2 regions of the Novosphingobium sp. ES2-1 genome follow, and region 1 is predicted to be linked to the other one. Evidence: predicted binding sites of a transcription regulator. Region 1 holds the regulator's gene; the other holds the start of a gene.
What was found. Region 1 encodes LexA, which represses DNA repair genes until DNA is damaged. Its sites were predicted from a motif close to GTTCCNCNCTTGTTCT; they were not measured.

Region 1 (7,487 bases):
GCTCGGCCAACTGGCCGATCGGGTAACCGCGGTGCAGAAGCACGCCCTCATCACCGTCGATGTAGGTCAGTGCGCTGTCGCAGCTTGCCGTCGAAGTGAAGCCCGGGTCATAGGTGAACATGCCCGTCTGGCCATAGAGCTTGCGGATGTCGATGACGTCCGGCCCGATGGTGCCGCTCTTGATCGGCATGTCCACGCTGTTGCCGCCAGCGGTCAAAGAAGCCTGGTTTTCGCTCACGCCTAAGCCCTCCTGTTTCTTCTGTCTTTACAGTTTATGCCCGGGTTCAAGCCAACTGATCGCGGATGCGCGCCAGCGACTCGTCCTTGCCGAGCAGTGCCAATACGTCGAATATTCCCGGCGAGGTAGTCTGTCCCGTCAGGCTCGCGCGCAACGGTTGGGCAATTTTGCCCAAGCCTATCCCAAGCTCCTCGGCCATTTGTTTCAAAGTGGCCTCCAGCCCTTCGATTGTCCAGCCGTTTTCCGCCTCGAGCGCAGCCACCACTTTGGCCAGTATCGCGCGCGAATCGTCGGTCAGTAGTGCGGCCGCCTTTTCCGCCATGGGCAGGGGGCGCTGCGCGAACAGGAACACCGACGAGGTCGCCAATTCGTTGAGATCGGCAGCGCGCACCTTCAGCACCGGCATCGCTCTGGTCAGCAGATCCATGCCCGCTTTGGCGTCGAAGCCAGGCTCCAGCACAGCCAGACGCGGGGCGACCAGCCCGGCAAGCCGGGCATCATCAGCCTCGCGAATGTAGTGGCCATTGAGGTTCAGCAGCTTCTTGAGATCAAAGCGCGATGCGCCCTTGTTGACGTTGGCGATATCGAACCATTCAACCGCCTGATCGCGGCTGATGATTTCCTCGTCACCATGGCCCCAGCCGAGGCGCAGCAGGTAGTTGAACACCGCTTCGGGCAGCAGCCCCATCTCGTCGCGATAGGCGTCGACGCCCAGCGCACCGTGACGCTTTGAGAGCTTGGCGCCATCGGCACCGTGGATCAGCGGGATGTGCGCGTAGATCGGATCGGGCCAACCACCTTCGATCTCGTTCATCGCACGGACGATCACCAGCTGACGGAACGCATTGTTGATGTGATCGTCGCCGCGGATCACATGGGTGACGCCCATGTCATGATCGTCGACCACGACAGCGAGCATGTATGTCGGCGTGCCGTCCGAACGCAGCACGATGAAGTCGTCAAGCTCGCTGTTCTGGACCGTGATAAAACCTTGAACGCGATCGGGAATCGTCGTTTCGCCATCCCGCGGCGCCTTCATGCGCACCACGTAGGACTGGTCGGTCGGCCACTGATCAGGCGTCGCATCGCGCCACTCGCTATCGATGCGGAAGGGGCGGCGCTCGGCCTGGGCTTTCTCGCGACGAGCGGCGAGCTCTTCCTGCGTCAGGTAGCAGCGATAGGCGTGTCCGGCCTCCAGCATCTGGTGCGCAACCTGAGCGTGCCGTTCCGAGCGGGCGAACTGGAACACAGGCTCCTCGTCTCCGCCCAGACCCAGCCAGTTCAGCCCGTCGAAGATCGCTTCGATGGCCGCATCGGTCGAGCGAGCACGATCGGTATCCTCGATGCGCAGCAGGTACTTGCCGCCGTTGTGGCGAGCATAGAGCCAGTTGAACATCGCCGTACGCGCGCCGCCAATGTGCAGGAAGCCAGTGGGCGAAGGGGCGAAACGGGTGACGACCGGGGCATTGCCGGGCGATCCTGCAGAAACGGTGTCAGTGGCGCTTGCCATCGGCCGCGCTTTCCTTTGCTTTGAATGTCATGGCGTCTCCGGCTGCAGATCGGCCAGCGGCAGACTACCCCGCCGCCGAACCGGTCCCTGAACCGGGCGAACGCGCGCGGCCTTGGGACATCCGCGCGCGATTGTCCAGCATGCTTGATGGTCGGATCGACGCTGCAGAACGCTTCCTGGATGCACACCCGTTCGAACGGGGGCTCTGGCTGGTGGTGGCCTTTGCCGCAGGCATCGTGCTGTGGGTAGCGCTTCCCTCCCGCTCCGACTGGATTGCCGCACTGTTGGCGCTTGGGGCCATCGCCATCCTTGCCCTGCTGGCGATCAATGCCGAGAAGCGGCCTCACCTGCGCCTCGCCGTGGCAGGACTGGCGATCATGGTGGCTGCCGGCGAGGTCACCATCTGGACGCGCTCCGCGCTGGTGGGGCAACCGGGCATAGCGAGACCGCAGGTTTCGGGTCTTTCCGGAGAAGTTCTTGAACGACGGGAGGAGCCGGCAAAGGCGCGCGCGCGCCTCGTATTGCGGGTGATGCTGGATGGCCTGGCCGATCCTGTCCGCGTGCGGGTCAACCTGCCTTACGACAAGGATCCGGGCGATGTGGCTGAGGGTGCCCGGATCGTCCTGCGTGCGCGGCTGATGCCGCCAGCCGCTCCCATGCTTCCGGGCGCGTACGATTTTGCTCGCAGGGCCTGGTTCGATGGCCTTGCAGCGACGGGAACGGTGCTGGGCGATGTGCGCGAGTGGTCGGAAGATCAGATCGTGATACCACGCTTCGCAGCTTGCAGAAGTCGCTGGCCGAGCATGTCCGCTCACGGTTGACCGGATCGGCGGGGACAATTGCGGCCGCATTTGCCAGCGGGGATCGCGGGGCGATTGCTGCCAGCGATGAAGACGCCATGCGCGATGCGGGACTGACCCACCTCCTGTCGATCAGCGGCTTGCATGTCAGCGCGCTGGTGGGGGCCGTCTATTGGCTGGTTGCGCGCTTGCTCGCGCTCTTTCCCTGGGTTGCGCTCAGGATCCGCGTGCCTCTTGCAGCTGCGCTGGCAGGCGCCCTGGCAGGATTTGGCTATACCTTGCTGACCGGAGCGGAAGTGCCCACCATCCGGTCGTGCATCGGGGCATTGCTTGTCCTTGGTGCGCTGGCCTTGGGACGCGATCCACTATCGATGCGAATGGTCGCGGTTGGCGGCTTTGTCGTCATGCTGTTCTGGCCCGATGCCGTCCTTGGCCCCAGCTTCCAGATGAGTTTCGCGGCCGTGATTGCGATCATCGCCTTTCACTCGGCGGGCCCGGTCCGCTCGTTCCTCACCGGTGAACACCATGGGCCCCTGGTCCGGGCTGGGCGAAGCTTCGTAATGTTGCTGGCTACCGGCATGGTCATTGAACTCGCACTGATGCCAATCGGCCTGTTCCATTTTCATCGCGCTGGCGTTTATGGCTCGCTGGCAAACGTCATTGCCATTCCGCTGACCACTTTCGTGACCATGCCGCTGATCGGCTTGGCCCTGGTGTTTGATCTCGCAGGCCTTGGCGCACCGGTTTGGTGGCTGGTTGGCAAGTCCCTCGATCTGCTGCTGGCGCTGGCACACTTCGTGGCATCACAACCCGGCTCAGTAACTGCAATGCCGCCCTTCGAAACATGGAGCTACGCGCTGTTCCTCGTCGGCATGTTGTGGCTGGCACTCTGGGTGGGCAAGGTGCGCCTTCTTGGCACCATACCCGCCGGTCTTGCCATCACCGCCATGGTCCTGACGCCGCGGCCCGATGTGCTTGTCACCGGTGATGGCCATCATGTCGGCATAGCCGGCGAAGGATCGGACCTGATCGTCCTGCGCATGGGAAGGGGCGATTACATGCGGGACAACTTGCTCGAACTTGCCGGAATGGAAGGCAGCCTTCGTCGCCTCGATGAATGGCCGGGTGCTCGCTGCAATGAAGACTTCTGCGTTGCAGTCGTGCTAAGAAACGAACGGCGTTTTACGCTCCTGATGGCCCGCAGCCGAAACTACATTGACGACATGGCGCTTGCGGCGGCCTGCGAGCGGGCCGACATCGTCATTGCCGAGCGACGCCTTCCGGCATCGTGCCGCCCGCGTATGCTGAAGGCAGACCGACCCAATCTCGCCAATACGGGAGGCATATCCATCGATCTTGCCTCTGGCCGGATTCGCACCGTAGCGGAAACGCAGGGCCAGCATGGTTGGTATCGCTGGCCAGTACCGCGCCCGACGCTCAGCCAAACGCACCTCCACGACGCCGGAGCCGAAACGCCAGATGCGTCTGATGCAACCGTGCCGGTAACGGCGCCAGTGGCTTCCAAGCGATGAATGCGACCCAGGGCGGTCCATTCCCTTGTCCGGCGGGCGATAATCTTGGAGCAGCGCTCCATTCCGCCAGACTTGCCGGGCGAACCTGACGTTCGCCCGGCTCAATTCATCAGGGGAGGACCCAGCGCACCGAACCGACGTAGCTCCCCGCAGTCGGCATGCCGTCGCTGCCAAGTGCAGGAGTGAACCGCGCCCGCGCGCTGACTTTCGTGCATGTCGCTGCATCAAGGTCAGGAGACCCGCTCGATCCGGTAATCTCGCATCCCGTGACGCGGCCATCCACGCCTATCGAGAGCCGAAAGCGGGTTAGTCCTTCCCTTTCCTCTCTGATTGCGGCCGAGGGATAGTCGCGGTCCGAGACCCATGAGCCCGGCGATCCCTTCGGCGATGCTGTGCGCACGGCAAAGCTCGGCGAGGGAGAGGGGCGGGGCTCGGGCAGGACGTTCGGGATAGGGTCGACTGGTGTGATCGGGATGACCTCGATATCCCGGACTGTGCTTGAAGGATCCACCGGCGTAATCGCGATGTCGGGGCGGGGGGCCACCAGCGAGCGGCTGTCAGGCTGTGGGGAAGGTTTCACGTCCGGCGGCGGCACGACAGGCGTTACCTTCACCTCCTCGTCCTCCCACTGCTTGGCAGGAAGTCGGTCCGTCAGGATCGTGACCATGCTGTTGGCGAACCCTGAAGCAATCGCCCAGATCGCCACTCCATGAAGCAGCCCGACCGCGATGAAGGTCTGTGTCTGCCTGCGTCTCGTATTCTCGATTGCATAAGCCATTGGCAACACCTCTTCCGTTGCCGACGCCCCATGTTCTGGCGGGCCGTCCCGGAAAGGGGCGCCCCATGGCGGGGCATTCGGTAACAGCGGATACTATACCTCACACTGGACCACATCCAGAAGAATCTCAACCAAATCGATTGATATTTGCCATAACTTGCTGATGCAAAAAAGCCGCCGCGCATTTCCTGCGCAGCGGCCTTTGTCATCAGGCACGCCCGATGGCCGGGCGCTATGTTGCAACAAACGTCAGTGGTAGCGCCGCAACAAGCCTGCAAGCTTGCCCTGCACGGTCACCTCGTCGGGGCGATAGAACTGAGGATCATAGGCAGCGTTGGCGGGATCCAGCCGAACCATGCCCTTTTCGTGATGGAGATACTTGAGCGTGGCCTCTTCCCCGCGCACAAGTGCAACCACGATCTCGCCATCGCGCGCCATATCGGTCTTGCGGACAAGCGCGTAATCGCCATCGAAGATCCCGGCTTCAACCATCGAGTCACCGGACACTTCGAGTGCGTAATGCTCTCCTGCGCCCAGTAGCGCGGCAGGAACCGGCAGGGTCGCCGTCGTCTCAAGCGCTTCGATTGGCACACCGGCTGCAATCTTGCCGTGCAGCGGCAGCTCGATCACGTCGTTTGCCGCCACAGGCACGGGAGGCGCTTTTGGTGCAGGACGAAGCGCCGTGACGCTTCCGCCCGTTGCTCCACCATCTGCATTGGCAATCTGCCGAACGGCGCTCTGCTTGCCCACCGCGCTGTCTGGCTGGCGGAGGACTTCGAGTGCCCGTGCGCGGTTGGGGAGGCGGCGGATGAAGCCACGCTCTTCAAGCGCCGAGATCAGCCGGTGGACGCCCGACTTGGACTTCAGATCGAGCGCTTCCTTCATCTCCTCGAACGAGGGGGAGATGCCCGACTCTTCAAGCCGGACCTGAATGAAGGTGAGCAGTTCGTGCTGCTTGCGCGTCAACATCGGCGGCCACTCCGCAATGCGCGGCTTCGAGGCAAAGCCGCTGGTCTTTCATGGACCGGGAGTGAATGTTCCATCCCGGCGAACGAATGCGGAACGGATAAGCAACCTGTTGCGACTCGTCAAGCAATTCCGCCATTTTCGAGGAGGTAGATAGGAACATCCGTTCCGGCCGGTTTGGCCTCGGCCCCTGCTTCACGCACGGCCAACGCGTTGGCCCTTGAAAGTGGAGAGAGCGCTCCGGAATCCTGGAGCGGGTCGAGCCTTACCGACGCTCCGTCCCATATCGCGCGCAGGAACTCCATTCGGCTCCCGCCCTGCGCCAGTGGCTCTGCAAGCCGGGCTGGGACGGCTTTTGGCAAAGGCGCACTCGCGCCGAGCATCGCTCTCAACAGGGGGAGCATGAACAGGTAGGCCGTGACGAAGGCCGAGGCGGGATTGCCGGGCAGGCCGAGAATGATCTGGGATCCACGCGTTGCCACCAGCAGCGGCTTGCCCGGCTTGATGCCGATGCGCCAGAAGTCGATCGAGGCGCCAACGGCCTCGAGCGCCGGGCGAACGAGATCGTGATCCCCGACTGACGCCCCGCCGCTTGTGACGATGATGTCCGAGTTGTTTGCCGCGTCCAGCGCGCGGACCAATTCTGCGAGTTCGTCCGCCACAGGACCGGCATGGCGGATATCGACCGGCAGGGAGGCGGCCATCGCACAGAGCATCGGCCCGTTGCTGGCGGGAAGCTGGTGCAGGTCGGGCAGGTGGCCGGGAGCAACCAGTTCGTCGCCGCTGTCGATGACGGCCAGGCTGACACGCCGGCGCACGGGGAGATGGCTGTGGCCACCGGCGATGGCGAGCGCGATTTGCGCAGGGCTAATGCGGCTACCCGCAGAGATCAGCGTTTCGCGAGAGCTGAAATCCATGCCTGCGGGTCGAACGTGGCGCGAAGCGGGCTGCGGTGGCTCGCCGGTCAAGCTCAGCTCGTTGCCGTTGCGCGCGCTGTCCTCCTGAAGCATCACCATGTCCGCGCCTTTGGGCAGTATGGCGCCAGTGCTGATGCGGGTGGCTTCACCGGGGCCGACCTCGCCGCCGAAGGGGTGGCCGGCCGCGCTTTCACCGATCACGCGCCACGGGCCCGGAAGATCGGCGCTGCGCATGGCATAGCCGTCCATCGCCGAAAGGGCTGCCGCTGGCTGCGTGCGCCGGGCAAGGAGGTCCTCGGCGAGGTAATGGCCAAGGCATTCGGCAACCGAGCGATGCTCCAGCGGAAGCGAGGGGGCGAGCGCGAGCAGGCGGGCCTGCGCCTCGGCGAGGGGCAGTGGCGGCGCTTTCATTCCGGAGCGCGCCAGGTTCCGGACTTGCCGCCCCGCTTCTCGATCAGACGGACACTTTCGATCACCATGCCTTTGTCGAGAGCCTTGGCCATGTCGTAGATCGTCAGCAGGGCGAGGCTCACCGCCGTCAACGCTTCCATTTCTACGCCCGTGCGACCGGTCAACGAAGCGGTGGCGGTGCATTCGATGCCGTCGGCTATGAAGGCGAAATCGATGTTGACCGCATCGAGCGCCAGCGGATGGCAGAGCGGGATGAGGTCGCCGGTCCTTTTCGCCGCCATGATCCCGGCAATCCGCGCTGGGCCAAGCACATCGCCTTTCGGAGCATTGCCGGA
Region 2 (7,487 bases), 550 kb from region 1:
TCAATCGTCAGGCCACGGCGAGCGATCTCTTGCCGGGCCAGCCGTTGCCCAACGGCCACGGCAGCCTCGAAATCGAGGCGCGGGGCAAAACGCGGTGTGGGCGGCGGCACGATGCCATCCTGCAGCCGCTCATAGCCGAACAGCTTCATCACCGGGCTGTACACTTGGGTGAGGTTGAAGGACACACCCGACCAGGCGAAGACCATGAGGAGCGGCCATACCCAGAGCCCGCCGGCGCGGTGAAGGTCAAAGGTGAGCTTGTGCTGGCCTCCACGCCAGCGCACCAGCCATGCTGGCCTCCAGCGGGACCACCAGGACTGCGCCCGGCGGGGCGGCTGGATGTCCCGTCGCCTCTGCCTTCTCGGCACGGTGAGGTAGAAACCCACAAAGCAGTCGAGCGTCCAGATCAACGCGGCGATGCCGAAGGCCAGGACGCCATAGTCGCCCAGCGCCAAGCTGTAGTGCAGCCGGTAGAGGAAAGGCATCAGATTGATCATGCCTTGGCCGATGTCTCCCCATTGTCGGCGGCCCAATGTCTCCCCCGTGTAGGGATCGACGAAGACTTCGTCCCATTCCTCCGACCAGGGCCGCAGCGTCCCGCTGGCCGGATCAACCCGCTGGATCTCGAGCTTCAGGCTTTGGCCGGGCTCAAAATGGAGTGGTAGATAGTTGATCACGCCACCCGGATATGCGGCCCGCACTCTATTCCGGAGCGCCAACGGATCGAGCACCGCGGCGCCGCGCGTGGGCGGAGCGACATTATGGATTCCCGGCGCGGCGAGGGTATCGAGCTCATCATAAAAGGCGAGTAGAGACCCGGTTGCCCCCGCGATCGTCAGGAACAGCGCAATGGTCAGTCCCGCCCATCGGTGCGCGATTACCCAGATTTGGCGGGCCGGCATCATCGGTCAGAACCGCGTCGTGAGCGACACCCGCCAGGTGCGCGGCGCGCCTGGCCACACCTCGAACTGGCTGAAGGCGTGGGTGTAATAACGCTCGTCGGTCAGGTTCTCGACGCTTGCGCCCAGTTTGATATTGTCGGTCAGCGCATAGGCTGCCTGCATATCTGCGCGCCAATAGCCGGGCAACTCGAAGCTGTCCTCAAGATCCCCGGAACGGTCGCCGGTGTAGGTGGCCGAGGCGCCGAACGTCAGGCCCGCGAGTGCTCCGTTACGAATCTCATAGTCGCTCCGGAGCACCAGGCTGTGGCGCGGAATGTTGCGGATGCGCTTGCCGACCAGCGCGGTGTTGGTGTCCTCGGTGGTCTTCGCCCGGGTATAGGCATAGCCCGCATAGAGGCTGAGCCCCTCGATCGGCCGGGCGCTCGCCGACAGTTCGAAGCCCCTGGCTACCTGCGCGCCGATCGCGATCAGGGCGGAAGGGTCGTCGCGGTCGGAAACCGCGACATCGCCTCGCTTGAGGTGGAACAGGGCAGCATTGAGCGCCAGCCTGCCGCCGAGCAGTGATGCCTTCGCGCCCAGTTCATATTGGGTGCCGGTTTCGGGTTCGAGCGACGAGCCGTCAGCGGTGACGCCCTGGACCGGAAGGAAGGAGGTGGTGCGGTTGGCGAACAGCGCCACGTTCTCGACCGGCGTGTAGAGAAGGCCGAACTGGCTGGTCCATGCGGTCTGCGTCTGGCGATTGACGTTAAGCGAGCCGGTGCCCTGGATGCTTTCGGTCCGCTGGCGGTAATGCGACCAGCGCACGCCAGCGACGAACTTGATCTGCTCGGTCAGCGTGATGCGATCCTGCGCAAAGAGACCCGCCGTCCGCGTGGACTCGTCGGTTTCGCTCCCGAAATCCGGGAGCGGAAAAGTCGCGGGCCGAGCCGTCAGGTCATAGACAGGATCATAGACGTCGAGGCTGGCGGCAAGCCCGACGTCGCTCAGATTGTGCCGGTCGAACCAGGTGTAGTCACCGCCCAGCACCAGCGCATGCGCGATCGGCCCGGTTTCGAAGTCCAGGGCCAGATCGCTGTGCGCCGTCCAGGTGTCGCCGTTCGAAACGGATGTCAGGACCGCGCGCATCAGGTTGCGCTTGGCATCGTCCTCCCAGCCCAGCAGGCCAAACACACCCTCTTCATCTGTCTTTTCATGCGTCCACGAAAGTGCGGTACGCCAGCTCGCCCGATCGCTGAAGCGGTGCTCGACGCGCGCGGAGACGTCGGCGTTCTCACGAATCGAGGGCGCGAAAGTCGGATCGGCGAGACCGAGCGAGCGCGGCAGAGAGCCATTGGGATTGGCGAGCACGGTCCCTTCTGCCGGCAGGCCGTTGACGAACCCCTTGAGCTTGTTGCGGGTGTAGAGGCTCTCGATCGTCACCGTGGTCGCGTCGCCGAGATCGAATGCGACGGTTGGCGCGATGAAGAGATGCTTGCGGTGCCAGAAATCGACGAAGCTATCGGCATCGTCATAGGCGCCCGTCAGGCGGAAGCGGACGTCGCCGTCTGCGGCAAGCGGGCCAGTGAGGTCAATAGTCCCCCGCCAGTCCTGATAGCGGCCATAGCTGAGGCTCGCCGCGCCCGCCCAATCGCGCTGCGGCTGCTTCGTGACGACGTTGACCACGGCCCCCGGCTGAAGCTGACCATAGAGCACCGACGCCGGACCCTTGAGCACTTCAACCCGCTCGATGGCAATAGTGTCACGCGCCTGGCGCAGGGCATTGGCGTTGATGCCGTTGACAGTCTGGTTGGCCTGGAAGCCGCGGATCAGATAGGTATCGCCGAACGCATCGAGCACTGATCCATCGCGTGAGGCGCCCGGCACGAAGCGCAGCGCATCGCCAACGGTTTCGCTGCTGCTGGACTCGATGAGGCTTCTGTCGAGAACATCCACCGATTGGGGAATGGAGAGCGTCGTATCTCGCGCAATGCGGCCGTAGACTAGAATTTCCTCGGTAGCGGCATCGTCACCCTCTGCCGAGGACCGAGTTGTTGCGGTCTGGGCAAGCGCTGGCACTGCCAATAGGCCAGCTGCCGCGAGGGCCATAGCGGAGATCCGCAGCGCGAGTCTTGTTTGACGAGACCGGTTCGCAGGCCCCGACAGGATAGTAGCGGCCTGTCGCGGCGCGAGCGCCGCGACGGTAAGCAAGCGCAAATTCTTCACAATGCCCCCGTTTCAGATTCAGTGATTTTGGGGGCGCAGCTACCGCTATTGCGACGCCTTTGCAATATCCAGTGATTTTTTCACCCAAATTTCGCGACGGGATCGATGCTCAAAGTCATGCCAGGGTAGAACAAGCTGCCGACGCTCAACATGCTCGTGCGGCCGCAGAGCAGCCGAGGCCGCTAGGATCAAATGGCGGACTGAAACCGTCATTGGGGGTATGCCGGCCGAGATATCGGATGATGACGTCATCGGTGATGCCGAAGATCGTGGGAGTATCCCTTGCTCCAGAACCATTGGCCCAGTAGCGTCGACGGATGCGCTTGAACTCCTACTGAATTCTTGCGCGATGACCGTCGCTTGGCCCGGCGCGCAGAGTCACCGACTGAGACACGCGGCGTGAGGCGCCCCGGGATTGCCAGGGCCCCGACAGTTGAGCGGTAGGCTCTCCGATCGCTAGCAGTCCGTTCGTTTGATCGCCCGAACGCAAGATCGCTTGAAGGGTGAAGCGTTGAGCTCCGGGAGCGACAGGGCTAACCGGTATCGCTACCCGGTCGCAGCGCTTGCCTCAACAGCGATGCTTTCGATCGATCTCGTGCCCAATTACCGCGCCGCCGCCGGCGCCGAGGATGGTACCTGCGGCGCGGTCGCCATAGCGATCCAATCCGCGACCGACCAACGCGCCTATCGCACCGCCGATGATCGCGCCCGTCGTACCGCTAGTGCGGCAGTCGCCGCGGTAGTAGCGATTTTCGCGGTAGCGTCGATCGTAGCGGGGGCGAGCTTCGTAATAGTAGGTGCGGTCGTATCCGACTGGCTCATGATAATCGTATTCGTCCCGGTACCGACGATGTTCGCGCCTGCCGTCATCGTCGTCGTCGTCGCTGTCAGATTCGTAAGAATACGAATGATACTCGCGCACGACCCGCTCTTGCGCAAACGCCGCGGTCGGGACTGAGGCCAGCGCGCTCAGTCCCGCAATGCCCGCCAACAACACGTCCCTCATTCGCATCATGTTCGTTCCCTTTCCTCGTCGACCGTTGACGGGGGCAAGCTGACAGCAAGGCGATGGCCCGTACCTGAACATTCGCGACATGAGCAGTTCAGTTCATCCGGAAGGGAAAGCTTTTGGCCTCAAAATCACGGAATCATGGGATAAGTTCGCACACCCGTGCGGGCTGACGTGCCGGAACGGCAACTGCCTTGGCCGTTTAACCTTGAAATCCCAGATCAATATTTCGCAAATCTTGACGGCGAGCCCGCTTACCGCCGTGCGATGGTCTGCCAGCTCTACGCCGCGACCAGATCATTGAGATAATGCCATAGGAAGATCGCCGGTAGAACCATGCCCACAATCCAGCGGGCGATGCTGCTGATCCATCTTGTTCGGGGCGAGCACAATCGCAGGATCACTGACCAACCCGGTCAGAGTGAGTGAACCGATCGCAGGATTGCCGGCTCCGTTGAAGGCATCACCAAAGCCGCAAGGTTCGAGCGCAAATCCTATCGATCCGCGACGTCCATGCACATCGAATCCCCCGACAGGTGTGAGATCACATCGACGCAATCTCACGGATCCAATCGTCGATCTCCGCTTCGACCCACACGGCGCATTTCGGGCCAAGCGATCGCGATTTCGGAAACCTGCCTTCGCTTATGCGCTGATAAATGGCCGAGCGCTTCATTCCGACCCGAGCCATCACCTCGGGCAAGCGCAGAAGCCGGGCAGGCGAAGGCACCGCCTCGTCACAGGGAGCAGTGGAAACTTTGTTCTGGGGAGCGGCGGTCATTGGTCATTCCTGTTGTCATGAAAGCTCCGTCCCCTCCGAAGCGGGTTGGATCATCGTGGCAACGACATCGCAATGTCGCGGTTGGCAAAATCGTCGATGTGCTTCGCCAGCATGCGCGCGACGAGCTGCGAAGTTCCATTCGCCCAACGCGGTCTCAAATCCGCGATCCTGCGTCCCAGAGTGCGCTCAAGGTGTACCGGCAAGGCGCCAAAGAATTCCTCCAAGAACTCGCCCATCTCGCTGCGCATCCACTCGCACGCGAGGTCCTCCTGCCCGGTCAGGGCAAGGATCATGGTCGCCCGTGGGAAGGCGCCACAAACGACAAGAATGCACGCTGCTTCGTCGAGCCCGATCGGCCGTTCGCCGCGCATGACACGCAGCAGTGTCTCCCTGTGCATGCCGACCTCGCGCGCGATCTGGTGCCTCGGCTTGTCGGCTGCTTCGACAGCGTGCGCCAGGATTCGGGCGAGGCTGTCGTTTGCCTGACCCTTGACGGATGGGGTTTGATGCATGGTTGATTCTCCTCATTCATAGCGGTGAGTCGCAGCCATATCCCGGCTGCTCTTATGTAGGAAAATGAAAAGAACATATACAGAACTTCTCGTTTATAGGCGAATCGCTCTCAGGCATCGAGTCGTCGGCGATCGTCGCCGGCACGGCTGGAAAACTCCGCCACGATCTGACAGATAATCCGCTGTTTTCTGCCAAACACGCCGACAGCATCAAATCGATCCGTCCGTATTCTTCCGCGAAGAGGCAGGTTGAGCTCGCCAGCCTTTCCTACAACGATTTCCTAGATGCATGTGGAACGCACAGCGAACGAAAGACGCTGTGTTCACCCCTCCAGACGGAGCTCCATATGCAGTCCCTCACCCTCCCCCGGCGCATCGGTGCCAATGGCCTCGGCCCCGCCAAGTTCTCTCGGGCCATCAATCTTGCCATTCCCGTCGCCCTGGCAGCGCTCGCCGCCAGCGCTGCCTATGCCGGCGCCGACACGACCTTCACCCCGGCGCTGACCAAGTTCACGGACTTTCTCGAAGGCTCGGGCGGCAAGATCATCACCGTCCTCAGCCTCGCGGGCGGCCTGATCGGCCTCGCTTCGGGGCGCTTCTCGCTCGGGCAGGTCGCGGTTCCGGTTGGTGTCGGCATCGGCGTCGGTACGGGTGTCCCGATCGTCACTTCGGTCGTGACCGCGGTCATCTGACGGTCGGGCACGGGAAGGCGCGTCGTGATGACGGACCCCTACATCATTCCCCGTCGGCTCGACGATCCAGAGCTCATCGGCTTCTGGACCATCGACGAGTTCGCCGGAATGATTGTCCCCTTCACCTGGGGAATCCTCAGCCAGCATATCTTCATCGGCATCGTTGTCGCCTTCGGCGCCTGGTTCGCGCTGCGAAAGGCAAAAGCAGGACGCGCCAGCTCCTGGGTAGCCCATGCCGCATATTGGTATCTGCCGGCCGGGTTTCTGGGCCTGAGGTCGACGCCGCCTTCCCACTGCCGCCTGCTTGCCGGTTGAGGGGAGAGACCCATGTTTGCCGACATTTCGCACGAGCGTCAGCAGTCCCTGCTGCGCCAACGCAACCTCCTGGCGCTGACCAGCACTGGCCTCGGCCTGGCACTTATCGTCGCGACAAGCCTTGCAGCGACCCGCGACCGCGAGGTCGTGCTGCTCCCGACGCTGCCCAAACAGTTGACCGTGACCAGCGCCGGCGTTCACGCCGATTATCTCGAACTCGTCACCCGCGACACCGCGCTCGTTCTCCTGAACCGGAGCCCCGAGGGTCTCGATTACTGGATGAACGAGATCCTGAAGCTCGCCGATCCCGGCAGCTAGGCGTATCATCGAATTATCGACCACGAGATCGTTCGTTAATCGGTGATGTAACCGAGCTCGTCGAGGATTGCCCGCCACTCGTCGAGGGCGTCGCCGAAGGCGATGTAGCCCGGCTCGGCATCGGTGCTGGGCCCTTGGCGCAACGCAATGTCCCAGCGTGCCGGGTTCAACGGGATCGTCTGCGATCAGATTTGGCCGGCAGGACAGCCCCGCCCCGGCAGATTCAGGCGCCGGCTCAGGCTCAACATCGAATATCTGCTGACCGCAGCGTTCGTGGGCTACGGCTTCATCGCCCTGCTCCTCGGGCTCGCCGGACACTTCCGCTGATGCTCAGCGAGTGGGAACTCTGGGCTTGTGCCAATCAGGTGCTGACGACGCATGGCGACAAGGCCCCGCTCCATGTTGCCGAACAGATTGGCGCCCTGGCGCTGGCCGGCGACGAGGCAGGCATCCAAACCTGGCAGGCTATCGCCCGACGGATTGCGCAGTTGACCGGAAAAGATGGCGATACACCGCTGCAATGAGCGGAGCGTCGCCCAACATCCGGGTTACCCGATCGGCGCCAGGTCGCCCGGAAACAGGCAGGACTGAATCCCGCCGCTGGCATAGCTATCACCCTCGATAACGAAGCCACGCATCCTCTCGACCAGATGCCGCGCAAGATCGACACGGGCGCTGCGCTGCGCGCGCGGATCATCGGCATTCAGACCAGCGAGCGTCGGCTCGGGCGCCGCGGCGAGCGCAACTTCAAGATGG

Region 2: the regulator LexA is predicted to act here: its motif matches at 5,477-5,492, upstream of IM701_RS04510 (transcriptional regulator).

Annotation. Positions count from the first base shown of each region.
Region 1 is NZ_CP063445.1:1,456,705-1,464,191, forward strand. It holds gene IM701_RS06940 (citrate synthase) at 1-190, opposite strand, end outside; gene gltX (glutamate--tRNA ligase) at 285-1,748, opposite strand; gene IM701_RS21840 (DUF4131 domain-containing protein) at 1,778-2,569, shown strand; gene IM701_RS06950 (ComEC/Rec2 family competence protein) at 2,491-4,080, shown strand; gene IM701_RS06955 (energy transducer TonB) at 4,190-4,858, opposite strand; gene lexA (transcriptional repressor LexA) at 5,108-5,827, opposite strand; gene IM701_RS06965 (molybdopterin molybdotransferase MoeA) at 5,947-7,152, opposite strand; gene moaC (cyclic pyranopterin monophosphate synthase MoaC) at 7,149-7,487, opposite strand, start outside.
Region 2 is NZ_CP063445.1:906,458-913,944, reverse strand. It holds gene IM701_RS04530 (PepSY domain-containing protein) at 1-905, opposite strand, end outside; gene IM701_RS04525 (TonB-dependent siderophore receptor) at 909-2,987, opposite strand; gene IM701_RS04520 (glycine zipper 2TM domain-containing protein) at 3,673-4,119, opposite strand; gene IM701_RS04515 (AlpA family transcriptional regulator) at 4,658-4,894, opposite strand; gene IM701_RS04510 (transcriptional regulator) at 4,945-5,406, opposite strand; gene IM701_RS04505 (hypothetical protein) at 5,754-6,098, shown strand; gene traL (type IV conjugative transfer system protein TraL) at 6,126-6,413, shown strand; gene IM701_RS04495 (type IV conjugative transfer system protein TraE) at 6,426-6,731, shown strand; gene IM701_RS04490 (hypothetical protein) at 6,879-7,058, shown strand; gene IM701_RS04485 (hypothetical protein) at 7,058-7,255, shown strand; gene IM701_RS04480 (hypothetical protein) at 7,280-7,487, opposite strand, start outside.